DNA from 4 places in the Paenibacillus sp. GYB003 genome. Region 2 is predicted to be linked to each of the others. Evidence: riboswitches for the same ligand, from Rfam matches in the RefSeq annotation. Region 2 holds a riboswitch; each other region holds the start of a gene.
What was found. Region 2 has a riboswitch for ZMP and ZTP ahead of PV407_RS09985 (DJ-1/PfpI family protein). Riboswitches for the same ligand answer to the same signal wherever they lie in the genome.

Region 1 (3,727 bases), on a different contig from region 2:
GAACAGAGCGATGTTCATCGCAGCCACGCTTACCGCCTTCCTTTCCAAATGACGCCTCGCACGGCGACCGCGGTCCGGTCGCTCAGCTCCGCGCACGATTGCAGCAGTCCGAAGGCGCGGTCGTCCAGCTCGCGGACCGTCCCCTCGTCCTGCAGCGACGCCAGGTTGATCTCCACGGTCAAATAGGACGACCGGGCGGCCGATTCGAACAGCAGCGCGCCGATGCCGAGGTCGGAGACGACGTTCGGATTGGCGGACGCCGCGATGCCCGCGGTCAGCTCCAGCGCGTCGCGGCAAATGCGCATCAGGCCGAGCGGCACCTCGATCGCCTGCAGCGCCGCTTCGCGCAGCGCGTCCGAGCGGACGCGCTTCTCCTCCTCGGTCGCCTTCGGCAGCTTCAGCGCCGCCATATAGCGCTCGAAGGAGACGATATCCGCCTCGAGCATATCTTCGCAGTCGCGGGTCCAGTCCCGCAGCCGGGCTGCCGCCTCATTCATCGCCGGCTCCGCTTCGGCGTATTTCGCCCCTTGCGTAAAACGGGCGGCCATCGATACCATCGACGCTCCGAGCGCCCCGACGAGCGCGGCCACGCTCCCGCCGCCCGGCGTAGGCGTCGCCGCCGACGCTTCGTCCAGAAACGACCGGATCGTCCGGTCGAACATCGCCTGCTTCGTCATTCTCGCTTCTCCCCTTTCGCCGCCTGCCGCTGCAGGCGAATCGCCTTCATCGCGTTCGCGAACAGCAGCGCGGTCGTCAATGTGCCGACGCCTCCCGGCACCGGCGAAACGGCCGCGGCCGTTTCGATCGCGTCCGGCGCGACGTCGCCCGCGATGCCGCCGTCCGGCGTCTCGTTAATGCCGGCGTCGACGACGACAGACCCGCTGCGGAACATGTCCTTCGTCAGCAGCCCGGCCCGGCCGACCGCGGCGATGACGATGTCGGCGGCGGCCACGTGCCGCCGCAGATCGGCCGTCCGGGAATGACAGACGGTGACGGTAGCCTGCTCGCGCTGCAGCATATGGAACAGCGGCAGGCCGACCGTCTGTCCCCGCCCGACGAGCGCGACGTGCTTCCCTTCCGGCGAATGCCCGTAAGCGTGCAGCAGGCGGATGCACGACTGCGGCGTCGCCGGGTACAGCCCGGGCTCCCCCGCGACGACCGCCAGCTTGTTCGCCGGCGTCACGCCGTCCACGTCCTTGAGCGGGTCGATCGCCGCCGACACCTTCGAAGCGGATAGATGCGACGGCAGCGGCAGCTCGACCATAATGCCGTGCACCGCCGGGTCCCGGCTCCACGCCGCGACGACCGCGATCGCCTGCTCCTCCGTCGCCGTCCGCGGCAAGGCGCGCAGCTCGTATTCGACGCCGAGCCTGGCCGCGATTTTCCGCTTCGATTCCGCGTAATACGCCGATGCCGGATCCCCGCCCACGAGCAGAACGGCTACCTTCGGGACGATCCCTTCCGCCCGCAGCGCCGCCGCTTCCGCCGCGACTTCCTCGCGCACCCGATCGGCGGCTTCCTTCGCATGCATCCAAATCCCCATGCCCATCCCTCCTGTTACACGAACAAAGAAAAAGCATCCGAAGCGACCGCGCAGGCGGCAGCTCCGGACACTTTACCCAGGCGAGCGGTATGTCCGTTTTCCGCGCGCTCCCTCGTGGTACTCCACCGATTCGCCAGTTACGCGCGGACTTCCTCTCGTTCTCATCTTACCAAAATCGCTCCCGAAAGAGAAGCGCCCTTTTTACGGAGACAGAACCCCGTCCCCGACGATCAACGTCTGGGCGTCGCCGCGGGATCTCGTTTGGCTCGCCGCGAACTGCAGCGTATGGATGCCGCTTACGTCCAAATCGATGTTTACCGCAGCGGGGGCGGAGGAATCGAACGAGACGGTTTGCAGAAGTCGGCCGTCGCCGATCACCTTCAGCTCGCTCGTTCCGAAATCCGCTCCGACGGTCGTTTTGGCGACGCCGATTTGGGCCGCGAACCGTTTGAACGCTCCGTTCAAGCCGAACGCAACCGCTGCCTCCTTCGTCCACGAATAGTCGCTCGTAAAGCCGATGGCGTTCACGTAAATATTGCCAGAGGCGTCCTGCAAAAACCGGTTGTCCCAATCGTCGAACCTTTCCCACACTTGCGTATCCGGACCGGGCACGACGATTTGCTGCGCCAAAAGCTCTTGGTCCGGCTTATACTCGCCTCCCGTTCCCAAATCGACGTTCATCTGAACCCCGCCTATCCGGAACTTCGCATATTTGGCGTCGGCGGAAAGGCTTCCGTTCAGATCGAACGAAACATTGAATTCCTTCGCGACCCCCGCGAACAAACTTTCGTTCATCGCTCGGTCTATGCGCAAGTCTATGGCCGGCACGTACAAACTCGCCTCGTCCTTCAGCTTCGTGTCCGCCGCGGCCGTCAGCTTCCCGTGAATTTCGACCGCGTTTTTGCTTGCCTTCACTTTGCCGATTTCCACGGTCAGCCCGCCGTTCGTTGCTTTCGCGGACGACGACAGCTCCTTGTCCGGGAAAGCGAGCACTTCCTTCAAAGTGTCCGTCGCACCGGCGGGACCGATATCGACCTTCGCAAACTCCTCTTTCGGCTGCAGACCGAAACGGTAATCGAGCCGGACGAGCGTCTTCGTCGGCGTATCGGAAACGTATTGGTAGCCGACGGCGTAATCGGGGTAATGGCGGAGCGTCATTTTTTCCGCGTTCGCGGATTTGCCGTCCGCGAACACCGCTTGGATTGCGGGCGGGAGCGTTTTGGCCGCAAACCGGATCGGGCCTTCGTATTTGTAAAACAGCGCAAGCCGGTTGTTTTTGACGCCTTCGCCAAGAAACGTGATTTTACCGGCAGCATTTTCAAGCAACGTCACGTTTCTTTGGTTGTATACGGCCGGCAGCTCGATATATTTCGCCTTCTCCGCTTTGATCTTCGCCGAATAATCGGCGGCCGTGTTCCCTGCGACGCCGGACAGGCCGTCTTCATATACGCGAAGCTCCGCCGTGCCGGTTTCCGCCTTGTCGAACGCGAGCTTGCCCATATGGTCTTCGATTTCCTTGCGGAGCGGATCGATTTTGCCGCTTTTCGCGTCGCCTGCGAGCTTGGTCAGCATATCGCCCGTTTCTTTGAACAACGCCGCGGTCGGAAACGCCTCGAGCTCCGAATGAATACGGCCCAGCTCCCGGTAAACGTCGACCACTTCCTTCGCCGTCGCTTTCCCCGTATCCAGTCCGGCGAGCTTCTGCTTCGCCGTTTCCGCACGCGATTTCAGTTCGCCCAGCTTTAGCTTCAAGCTTTCCGCGTCCGCCAAAAGCTTCTTGGCGATGGCGATCCGCCCTTCCCCGTACTCGAGCTTCTCCCGGTCCATCTCGGTTATTTTGCGGTACTGAGCGGCGGCCGTCTCCGCGTCCAAGCTTTCCATCGCCTTGTCGGCGGCCGCCATCAGCTTGCCGTACTCCCTGTCTCCGCCGCCGCACCCGGACACGAGCCACAAACAGCCTAACAAGCCGATCAGCTTCATGCGTCCTTTATTGCGCATTCGGAATGCCGCCTCCTTTCCTGCCGGACATTATGTTGTCGAACAACCCGATCCTGTAAAGGACGAATAGAACGATGGCAACGACCGCCAATACGACTAGCCAAACCGCGGCCGACATTCCGTTGGAGGGATCGTAGACGATCACGACGCGATCGTCGTTTGCAAGCAAGCTTCGCGAATTTTGTT
Region 2 (3,727 bases):
GATTGAAACGCCATAGTACTCGCTTCGAATCCGATCAATCCCCCAAAAAGGTAATCGCACAGTTCGTCGACGAAGTGTACACCGACTTGATCGATGGGGAAGAACTGGCCAATCTGCTGATCCTTCTCAATCAATCGCTATTAGCCGGAGCTGCCGCAGACTCCGAACCGTATGACGAGATCCTCCGGGTAAATGCCAGGCTGCTTGATTCTACGGCACAGCTCATTCGTAAGGGTCAGCAGCTCGGGGAATTTCACCCCGGTGATGCGCGGGAGATGGCCGTCTATTTTTTTGCATCGATTCAAGGTTTGGCTGAGATGAAAGTATTGCTAAAGAGCAGCTTTACCATGCCCTCGCCCTCGATCCTCACCGCGTTTCTATTTAAAGAAAGGGAGTGACCCATCATGCTTAACTTGGTTAGAGCCGATCAAGCCGAATTTGATGTGAGGCGAGGAATGTCAGAAATATTCGCGGAGGGTTTCGCACAATGGCTTGGTTTTTTCTCCAAGGATCCGAAAAAAATCGCTGCGGCGTTCGCCCATATGTTCGTTCCGGATCAATTTTATGTGGCTTTATACAAGGGGCAAGTGGTCGGAATGGCTGCCTGCACGGATGCAACATCACATTCGGTTAAACTGGATATAACGGAACTTCGCAAGCATTTAGGCTTTTATAAAGGCACTTTGGCCGGTATTTTTTTGAAAAAGGAATTTGAAACCGCCTTTGCTCATCCGTCAACCGGTGTAGGCTCCATCGAATTTGTAGGGACGGCCTCCGCATTCAGGGGGCAAGGCGTTGCTTCGCAATTGATTCGTCATATCCTTGAGCATACTCCTTACAAGGTTTACTTGATTGAAGAAGTCGCCGATACCAATATTCCGGCCATGAAACTCTATAATAAATTAGGTTTTGAAGAATACAAACGCAGGCAAATACCAATGAACCGGGCAAAGAAAATCGGGATCCATCACATTGTATCGTTGAGGTATACGAAATAGCGATAGGTCTTTGGGAAAGATTCGAAGTCCGATCGTTCCTTGGACTGAAAGTGTTGAAAACCATTGAACTAAACGGGTACAAGAGCTCAATAAACATGACGAAGCTGCCGTCGGCTCGATCGGCGGCCTCGCTACGAACGGGCAGAATAGTGTCAAAATTGGAAAATACGACATTTAAGTTATGAACTTAAACCGGTTACAATACTATAAATCGCATTGAAGTTTTTGGAATTGACTGATATTATTAATTTGTATTCAAGTATGTGTAACTGGCGTAACGTAGGTAACTACGAGGAAGCACATATTCATAAGCCGTACGCCTGGGCAAGTATCTGATCTTAAATCAGATGCTTTTTTTATTTCAATTGATGAAAGGTCAGGTGCTTAGGGATTGAAGATAGCTTTCATTCTGTTTGACAAGATGACAACGTTAGATTTTGTTGGATTTTACGATGCTGTATCTTGGTTAAAAATTTTAAAAGTCAAAGAAGGAGTAACATGGGATCTTTGTGCAAACAAAGAAGAGATTACAGACGATCGGGGTATGACAATAAAAATAAAGCATGTTTGCCCAGACCTATCCGGATATGACTTATTATTTATTCCCGGTGGAATGCCCGCAAGAGAACTGAGATATGATACGGAATTTGTTTCATGGATCAAAAGTGGGAGCGCTGTACAGTACAAAGTATCTGTCTGTACAGGTGCATTGCTTTTGGGAGCTGCAGGATTCTTACATGGGAAAATGGCGACAACGAATCCCTCCGCTTATGAATTGTTGACTCCTTATTGCTCAGAGGTTGTTAAAGCCCGTATTGTACGGGATGGAGATACTTTAACGGGAGGCGGTGTCTCAGCGTCTATTGATTTAGGTTTATATTTTGTTGAATCTTTAACGAATGCGGATGTGGCGAAAAAGGTTCAAAAGATGATGGATTATCCGTATTATCGGACCGGAAATTTGACTACTGTGTTCATGCCCAACGATAAACCGATATAAAGCTTTGCACAGCTATTTCAGACAGTATAGAACCGTGCCAAGGTGGAACGAATCGTTTGGAGTTTGAATAAAAAAGAGCCGAAAGTGAAAAAAGCTAATGCGCGCGGTTTACCGGCGTTCTTGTTGCGTGGATACGGAAACAAGATGAAGAGGTGAAGGATGATTCGAGGAGTCATTATTGAAGGGTTGTCTACCGCAGGAAAAACATCGGTATTTTCTGCAATAAAGAGATTACACAGCCAAATACACAATAGCGAAAAGACGATAATTGCAATAAGTGAACGCTACTCGCAAGTTCTGCATTCATACAAGGGTGTCTTGAGAACCATGGACAAGGATGAACATATTCAGCTTTTAAATCGTCATGTTGATTATCTCGAACAACAATTCGAATGGTTTGAGTCACTTGGTCATACGAAACCATCAAACGGTATATTTTATTTGTTGGAGAGGTTCAGTATAAATCATCGAGCGGCCTTTATAAATTCTGCAAAAATTGAAATGCTGGAAAAACGTCTATCGAGGCTGAATGCACCATGTGTACTCCTAACCTTATCCCAAGAAGCTGTAGAGCCTAGATTTATTGAAAGCCGGGGCGAAGCTTGGAAATCGTATGTGATGGAAAACCACCCAACGGTAACAGAGGCATGTCAGAAGTTTTTAGACGATCAGGAGAAGCTTCGTATGTGTGCTAAACAATCGCTAATTCCCACTTTAGAAATAAACACGGAAGAAGCAGACTGGGATTCTTATGCAAAACATATACTCCTGGAATTAACCTAGCCTGAAAATAACTCATAACGCATACCCCTAGAAAAACAACACGAAACTAGTCAGGTTTGCGACATTCTGTGGCATCAAAATAACTGTAAGTCACAAAAATTGGGTGACTGCTTCTATTGCACGAATTGAAACGAGAAGGGAGAAATGGGAAATGCAGATTCACGAAGAAACAAAGTCAAAGGAAAACATAGAGGACATTATAGGCATGACTTGTATATATGTCCCGGTCAGTGATGTCTACAAGGCTGTTCAGTGGTATGAAGCAAATTTAGGTTGCAAACTCAGAGCAGGCGATAAGTTGGAACCTGATATGACTGGTGCGATCCTGAGATTTCCTGATCGTAATGGCAAGCCTCACGGTCCAACAGGGCCGGTTCCTGCCATATTCCTTCTCGAATCAAGGCCGGAAGGTGGCCGGTTAGGCTTTACCGGCAATGATGGTAAACGCAAAGCAGTTGGGTGTTTCATAACTCCACGCATCCAAGACCTTTTCAACCGTTTTAAGGAAAACGGAGTGAACATCGAAGGGGACATTCGGATAACATGTGGACCAAACCTTCAGTTTTATGATCCTGACGGGAATATGTGGGAAGTATGGCAGCCATAAAAAAAAGCAGTCGGCGAGTCGATCGGCTGCCAGGACAATTAATCCATATTACGGGGGTAATGTCAGTAGAATGGTATGAAAAAAATCTTGGATGCAAATTAATAGCCCCCATCTCAGGAGTGGCTGACTTGCAACTTGCCCCACAGCATGTAATTACACTTTTACACCGGATGATGAACAAGATAGCTGTTGGTTTGCTGGAAAGAATTATCAAGAAAAATCACCAGCTAGGCCGTCGATTACTTCGACGGTGAAGTATTTCACCGCATATTTATTCTTGATCCCTAGAGACTCTAATCGTTTGATCGACTGTTTGATGACAAAATCTTTTCGACGTTG
Region 3 (3,727 bases), on a different contig from region 2:
GGACACAAAATTACCCTCATGGTGAATCAATCATGCCATGGTGAATCAATCATGCCCCCACCGGCTGTCGACCTGCTCCCTTGGTGATTTGATTTAACTATCTTAATCCAGTCGAGTACGGGACTACTCTCTCAGGTTAATCAGTGTCTTGATTCGATAGCTAGCCTGTGAGAAGTCATGTGTTTTTGTGAAGTCGTTATGGACAATACAATAGCACAGTCAATACCAGCTGCCACGGCTGAGTTCAACCCCCTGTTTGAGTCCTCTACAACCAGGGCCTCTTCTTTGGTTGCTCCGAAGCGCTTTAGGCCGGTCAAGTATGGTTCTGGGTGTGGCTTGGTGCGCTCGTAGTCTTCTCAAACAAGGACGAATTCCATGAATCGTCTAATCTGACGCTTTTCATGAATAAGCTCGAAATCCACACGTTTTGCAGTCGTCACGATGGCCATGCGGACGTACTTTGACAGTTCGGCTAGAGTTTCAACTACGCCTTCAATCTCTATGGCTTCTGTTCTTAGATATTCCTGATAATAGGCGTTGCGGACCTCGCGCTGCTTGTTGATGGTCTGTTCATCAATACCTGCTGCCTTAGCTTGGGCCCAAGTACCCAACGACTGAGTCATGTCGCGGAGGTATTGATCTTTATCCAAGGTAAATCCAATGTCAGCTAGAGCGCGTTCTCCCGCTTTGTAATACCAGAATTCAGTATCAACCAGAACACCATCATGATCGAAGAGTATGTACTTTTTCATTGCTTCGTTCTCCTTTGTCAGCTACGGCTTCCATAAACGTATTCAAACTGTCTGCGAGTGGCGCACCGAAATTTCGAATTACGCCCCGTCTGGTTAATGTCGCTTAGATAAGATAAGCATTTAAATTCTTTTTAAGCCGCTCCTTTACAGAATGCGTGCAATCGACGGCAAATTCCTTGCCGGTGATCATTTCGAAGAGGCGGATATAGCGATGCGACAGTTCAATGACAAGGTCATCAGGTGCGGATGGGAGGATTTTATCTTTATAAGGGTCGCAATGCTCTCTGAACCAAAGTCGCAAGAATTCTTTGTCGATATTCTCCGGTTCTTTGCCCTCGGCTAACCTCGATTCGAATGTCTCTTTAATCCAGTAGCGGGAAGAATCGGGTGTATGTATCTCGTCGATGAGAAGAATCTCTCCTTTGTCATCAATACCGAATTCATATTTGGTATCTACAAGGATTAATCCGTTCCTAGCTGCGATCTCTGTGCCCCTGGCAAAGAGCGAGAACACGATTTTTTGCAAATACCCCCAGGTCTCTTTGTCGATTAGGCCTTCGTGGACGATTTGAGCAGCCGAAATCGATTCGTCATGTGCTGCTGATTTCGTTGTCGGAGTCAGGATCGGTTTCTCGAACTTCTGGTTTTTCTTCATTCCATCAGGTAGGATGTTGCCACATATGTCTCGGATACCTTGTGAGTATTGGACCCAAGCCGAGGTATCAGTCGAGCCCGTAAGATAGGCTCGCATTACAAATTCGACAGGAATTACCTTGCATTTTTTTCCTATAGTAACATTCGGGTCCGGGATTTTTATAACGTGGTTACTTACTATATCCGAGGTATTTTCAAACCAAAAAGCGCTAATCTGGTTTAATACTTGGCCTTTAAACGGAATGTTGGCAAGGACCCTGTCAAATGCGCTTTGGCGGTCTGTGGTGATAAGGATTAGAGAATCACCCAGATCATATGTGTCGCGAACTTTACCTCTTCTGAACCCAGGTACATTCAGAAATGAGGTGTCATCGAGACAGTTCATTAGGTTTTTTTGAATAGTTTCTTTGGATATCATGTAAGTCCACCTGACCCTTCAATAATTGAAATAAAAAAAGCATCTGATCTAAGATCAAATACTTTGCCCAGGCGTACGGCTTATGAAATATGCGCTCCCCCGTAGTTACCTACGTTACGCCAGTCACACATATTTTAATACAATCCAATATTATCAGACGATTCCAACATTTTCAATACTGTTTTTACCAGAAATTAAAATGTGCATATGGGAACTAAACTGCCCGTCACTTTAATAAATCAAAGAGTGAACTCATTACGGTTCCTGCAGCATCAATATTGTAAGCCATCACAACCCCAGCGGTTTTGCGCTGAAAGGACATTTCAAATCTGTCTTGTGTTGATGATGATCACTCAGGAACGTGGTTCCTTTGATCGAGGAGTCGAGGGACTAGTAAGCTCGTTGTGCGGGCTGGAAGAATACCGGGCGGCCGCTACGCTTATCGGAGTCTCTGAGAAATTACGAGCGAAGCTTGGCTCCGCGGCTCAGCCCCAGTTTCAATTGATTTACGAACAGGCGAAACGAACCTGCAGACTAGAATGCGGCGATGAGCCGTTTAACGAGGCCATTGCGATTGGAAGAGGAATGACGAGAGAGCAGGCCGTTTCTTATGCGTTAGAGGTATAGGGGGGCTCTCTCGCTTGGCTTCTCCATCGTATCCCTCCCCGCATGTTCTTCCTGTTCCGGTTCCAAAACGTTAGCCCCATTATAACATCGCGGGCCGTTCTAAAGAATGGGAGTAGCGAAAAACCGCCCGCTGTCGGGAGGTTACCGTAAATGCCCCGACCATTAATGACATCCATTTGAACAGCAACTGTTCGACCGCGGCGCCAAAGTTGGCGCAAAGGGATTGCCCGGCGCGCTGCAGTACGAGAAGATCCATGATTTTATCGATTTTTCTTTTTGATATGTGTGTGGTTTTTCCTTCACCAACCTCGGACGATTCTGAGCTTCACCAATACGGCCATGTCTCTTAGCTTTGCTGGCTGGCTTGCTCTTGAGCGAAACCAAGCTTGCTTAACAAATCTAAAACCACTGGCACTTCAATGCCGCCAGTGCGCGGTGCATCGGTTAGCACATATGGTGCAATTGCGCCACCGCGATTGTAGCCTGCACAGTTTAGGGTTTCGCTTTCGTTTGCAATTTCTTCAATCACTTGTTTTGGCAAAGGCGCGATTAGCACATCGCCAATCGTAACCTCGCTAAGCGTTCGCCCGTCATAATAAACTGCCAAAGCATTGCATCTGCTGACTGTTTTGCCGCTGATAAACTCATGCTGCTCGCGGCAGCGCTCTTTTGTGATAGGCTTTTCGATTATTCTGCCACTGCAAAAAATGATAGTATCTGCAGCCACCACTGCACCGTTTTTGATTTTTTCTATAAATGGTTTTAATTTTTCGAGCGCCATTGTTGCGGAGTAACTTTTTGCTTGGTCAATACTGACACCAGTGTGAGGAAAGTTGTAGTTAACAGAGCTATCGTCAAATGTGCTTACAATTTGCACAAAGTCAAGTCCAAATTTTGCCAGTTGCTTTGTGCGCCTAGACGATGCAGAGGCAAGCACTAATGTTGGCTTTCCAAACTCTATAACCTCGCCTCTATTAAATCTTTGCTGTAAACTCATAACTATTCCTCCAGTTTAATTTAAGTTTAGGGAAAAATCATGACCTAAGCAGTCCATACCAAAATATTGGAAAACCCATGAACATTCATAGATTTGAACTGGAATTCCAAAAAAATACAAAACTTTCGGGATCGTTTCGACTTCTCTCTTCTGCTTACCCAGTCCGGCATGATCAAACGTAGCGGAACTTCGTCTTGGCTAATTTGTTTTCTCTACCTGATTATCCCTTGGCACCACTAGATCTTAATTTAGTGTCACACACTAAATAAACCTTTTTTT
Region 4 (3,727 bases), on a different contig from region 2:
GTTTCGAGCATCGTCGACGAAGTGAAGAAACGCCAGGAAAGCGTGCTGCAGGAAGTCGTGGGCTACACCGGGGTGAAGCTGAACGGCGAACGCGAAGTCGTCCGCAAGGGCGAATCCAATCTCGGCAGCTTGATCGCGGACGCGATGCTCAGCGAGACGGGCGCCGACGTCGCGATCACGAACGGCGGAGGCATCCGCGCCTCGATCGAGGCGGGACCGATTACGAAAGGCCAAGTGATCACGGTGCTGCCTTTCGGTAATTACATTCAGACGAAGCAAGTAAAAGGCTCCGACATCCGGAGCGCGCTTGAGCTCGGCGTGTCCGCTTATCCGGAATCGCTCGGCGGCTTCCCGCAAGTGGCCGGCGTCGAATTCGAATTCGACCCGTCGCTTCCGAAGGGCGAACGCATCACCTCGATCGCGGTCAAAGGCGAGCCGCTCGACCCGCAGCGGACGTACGTGCTCGCCACCAACGATTTTATGGCGGCCGGCGGCGACAATTATACGATGTTCCAGCCTTACCCGATCGCCAACGATTTTTCGTCCCTGGAAGAATCGCTGATCGCCTACATTCGCCAGACCGGCGAGCTGCAGGCGAGTGCGGCGGGACGAATCCGGGTCAAAGCCGCCGAAACGGCGTCCGCTCCGGCTCCTGCTCCGGCTCCTGCTCCGGCTCCTGCACCGGCACCGGCACAAGACGCCGCGCCGCAGACGGGGGGCGTCTATGTCGTGAAACCGGGCGATACGTTGACGAAAATCGCCAAGCTGTACCAAACGACTTGGCGCGAGCTGCACCGTCTGAACCCGATTCCGAATCCGAATCTGATTTTCCCCGGGCAAACGATCGAGCTGCCTTGAGGGCAGCGCTACTCGATTCGCCATTCTCGTTAAAAGTCGCCCTGTAGCTGGCGGAGCGAAAGCTCCGCGCTATGGGGCGTTTTCTATTTCGACCGCTTCGCCGTTGCGCCGGCGCTCAGATCGGGTTATGCTTGTACAGGAAGGGTAGCAACTATTTTCCATTTATGGAATGGGAGGGTGCCGATGAAGAGCGAACGATTTGCAAGGATCGACGCGGAAAGCTTGAACATCGTCGATCGGGACGGGACAATCCGAATGACCTTGTTCAACAATGCCAACATCCCGCCGGCCATGATGGACGGGAAAGACTTTCTACCCGGGCACCGGCAGGATTGGCCGATTTCGGGCATCATGTTTTACAACGGCGAAGGGGACGAATGCGGCGGGCTTATTTTCGGCAGCGAGCGAAGGGAGGACGGAACGTATACGTCGACCGCGTCGTTAACGTTCGACCAATACAAGCAGGATGAAGTCGTCTCCTTGTCGTACGACAACGAAAATGGTGTGCTGAATTACGGCATTACGCAAAGACAGGCCCCATATCCCGCTTACGGAGCAAATCGCCGCGGTGAAGCGAATCGACGAATCGGATATGGACGAGGCCGGGAAGAAGAAGGCGATCGCGAAGGTGTGGGAAGGGAGCACGCGGCGCGCGTTCATGGGGAAGAACGATAAAGGCGAAGTGACCGTTTGCTTGATGGACCGGAAAGGGAAGCAGCGAATCCGCATGAAGGTGGACGAGGACGACAATGCCGTCATGGAATTTTTGGACGGGAGCGGCAACGTGATCTATAAGCTGCCCCCGGAGCAGTAGCTTTGTGTTGCATTTCTCCGCATCATTCAGTATGATCGTATCTAGCAGAACAACGTTTGCGTGTAACTGGCGGAACATGGGGAACCATGAGGGAGCACGCGGATAAACGCAGCCGTACGCCTGGGCGGAGGAAGTAAGGATCGCAAGCGCTCCTTGCTTCCTTTTCTTTTGTCGCGAACGGATCCGTACGATTAACGATGAAGCGGGGGACGAAACGATGTGGAAATCGACGAAAATGATGCTGCTCGGCTCTGGGGAATTGGGGAAGGAAGTGATCATCGAGGCGCAGCGATTGGGGGTGGAAACGATCGCCGTCGACCGGTACGCCGATGCGCCTGCGATGCACGTAGCCGATCGCAGCTACGTGATCGATATGCTCGATGCGAAGCGGCTGCGCGAAGTCGTCGAACGGGAAAAGCCGGACCTGATCGTCCCTGAAATTGAGGCGCTCGCCACCTCCGAGCTGGTCGAGCTGGAGGCGGAAGGGTATCGCGTCATACCGACGGCCCGGGCGGCGAAGCTCACGATGGACCGCGAAGGAATCCGCAGGCTCGCCTCGGAGAAGCTCGGACTGCCGACGGCCGGCTATACGTTCGCCGAAACGTTCGAGCAGTTCGAGCGCGCGGTGAAGGAAACCGGCTTTCCTTGCGTCGTCAAGCCGCTCATGAGCTCGTCCGGCAAAGGACAAAGCGTTTGCCGGGGAGAGAACGATATCGAGCGCAGCTGGAATATCGCCATGGAAGGCGGACGGGTGAAAAACGGGCGGGTCATCGTCGAGCAGTTTATCCGGTTCCAGTCGGAAATTACGCTGCTTACGGTCCGTTCGGTAAACGGGACAAGCTTCTGCGCTCCGATCGGGCACATTCAGGAGAACGGGGACTATATCGAATCGTGGCAGCCGCACGCCATGTCCGAGCGTCAGCTGGAGGAAGCGAAGCGCATCGCCAGGACGATTACGGACGAGCTGGGCGGCTACGGCTTGTTCGGCGTAGAGCTGTTTTTGACGGAAGATACCGTCTACTTCAGCGAAGTATCGCCGAGGCCGCACGATACGGGACTGGTGACGCTCGTAACGCAAAATTTGTCCGAATTCGCGCTCCACGTACGCGCCATTCTCGGCTACCCGATTCCGGAAATCGAGCTCGTAACGCCCGGAGCGAGCCGGCCGCTGAAAGCGGATCGCGAACTGGAGCATTACCGCATCGACGGCGCAGGCGAAGCGCTGGCCGTCCCGAATACGCAGCTTCGCCTGTTCGGCAAGCCCGTAACGAAGGAAGGCCGTCGCATGGCGGTCGCTCTGTCGTCGGCGGCAACGGTGGACGAAGCGCGGGCACGCGCGAAGCGGGCGTTGGACGCGCTGTCGATCGAAGAGGCATAAACGATAAGACGACGAGATGGTCGGTCCCGTCCAGGGCCGGCCTTTTTAATATTAAAGCGAGCGGCGCCTTTCGTATCCACGTCCGGGGTATCCTTATCCTGCCGGACCGCTGGAGTAGAACGAACTGGAAAACCTCCAGTTAATTCGCTCTCCTATAGGCGTCGTTTCGAAATACCGGGAGAAGCTCCGGTTATAATGGCGCTGTATCGGCGAAATGCACGGTATGGGCGAATATATCGGGAGGTTTTCCCGTTGTTTTGTCCAGAAACGGGAAACAACCGAAAATAGCGGGAACATTTCCATCTCGTTTCCCGCTTCGCTGCCGTTTCGGCATGCAATAGGTTCGGTTTGCGCCGAAAAGACCGTCAGTTCCGACGGTTTTTTTATACCGGATGTTAAAAATCCGGACGCTCTCAGACAACCGAGCGGAGCCGGGTAGACGGCTAACGAATCGTATCGTTCTTATGTGCGGAAAAATGATCGTTTTTCCAATCTAACGAATTCAGGTATCGTTATCGAGCCGAAAGTGGAAGTAAAGATCCGATTTGCCGCAAATAACGATACTGGAGTTCATCACAATTTTAAACCTCCGCATTCGGCTCCCATAGCGATAACAGAGTTCGTTAGGCGTATGTCGGAAGCCACCCGTGCGCTGATTTGATTCAACGAACCTTGCA

Region 1: it holds a riboswitch for ZMP and ZTP, as region 2 does, so the genes downstream of both, PV407_RS20200 (bifunctional 5,10-methylenetetrahydrofolate dehydrogenase/5,10-methenyltetrahydrofolate cyclohydrolase) here and PV407_RS09985 (DJ-1/PfpI family protein) in region 2, are expected to answer to the same signal.
Region 3: it holds a riboswitch for ZMP and ZTP, as region 2 does, so the genes downstream of both, PV407_RS03435 (phosphoribosylaminoimidazolesuccinocarboxamide synthase) here and PV407_RS09985 (DJ-1/PfpI family protein) in region 2, are expected to answer to the same signal.
Region 4: it holds a riboswitch for ZMP and ZTP, as region 2 does, so the genes downstream of both, purT (formate-dependent phosphoribosylglycinamide formyltransferase) here and PV407_RS09985 (DJ-1/PfpI family protein) in region 2, are expected to answer to the same signal.

The regions. Positions count from the first base shown of each region.
Region 1 is NZ_JARBDC010000064.1:32,081-35,807, reverse strand. It holds gene purN (phosphoribosylglycinamide formyltransferase) at 1-18, opposite strand, end outside; gene PV407_RS20205 (cyclodeaminase/cyclohydrolase family protein) at 30-677, opposite strand; gene PV407_RS20200 (bifunctional 5,10-methylenetetrahydrofolate dehydrogenase/5,10-methenyltetrahydrofolate cyclohydrolase) at 674-1,543, opposite strand; ZMP/ZTP riboswitch at 1,611-1,694, opposite strand; gene PV407_RS20195 (NPCBM/NEW2 domain-containing protein) at 1,745-3,541, opposite strand; gene PV407_RS20190 (hypothetical protein) at 3,531-3,727, opposite strand, start outside.
Region 2 is NZ_JARBDC010000026.1:30,190-33,916, reverse strand. It holds gene PV407_RS09995 (TetR/AcrR family transcriptional regulator) at 1-398, shown strand, start outside; gene PV407_RS09990 (GNAT family N-acetyltransferase) at 405-998, shown strand; ZMP/ZTP riboswitch at 1,254-1,331, shown strand; gene PV407_RS09985 (DJ-1/PfpI family protein) at 1,390-1,998, shown strand; gene PV407_RS09980 (hypothetical protein) at 2,158-2,781, shown strand; gene PV407_RS09975 (VOC family protein) at 2,933-3,388, shown strand; partial or broken gene PV407_RS09970 (transposase) at 3,599-3,727, opposite strand, start outside.
Region 3 is NZ_JARBDC010000003.1:198,390-202,116, reverse strand. It holds partial or broken gene PV407_RS03440 (HAD family hydrolase) at 141-752, opposite strand; gene PV407_RS03435 (phosphoribosylaminoimidazolesuccinocarboxamide synthase) at 856-1,824, opposite strand; ZMP/ZTP riboswitch at 1,883-1,961, opposite strand; gene PV407_RS03430 (Maf family protein) at 2,798-3,448, opposite strand.
Region 4 is NZ_JARBDC010000023.1:542-4,268, forward strand. It holds partial or broken gene PV407_RS09485 (5'-nucleotidase C-terminal domain-containing protein) at 1-858, shown strand, start outside; gene PV407_RS09490 (hypothetical protein) at 1,042-1,533, shown strand; gene PV407_RS09495 (hypothetical protein) at 1,517-1,672, shown strand; ZMP/ZTP riboswitch at 1,725-1,805, shown strand; gene purT (formate-dependent phosphoribosylglycinamide formyltransferase) at 1,890-3,050, shown strand.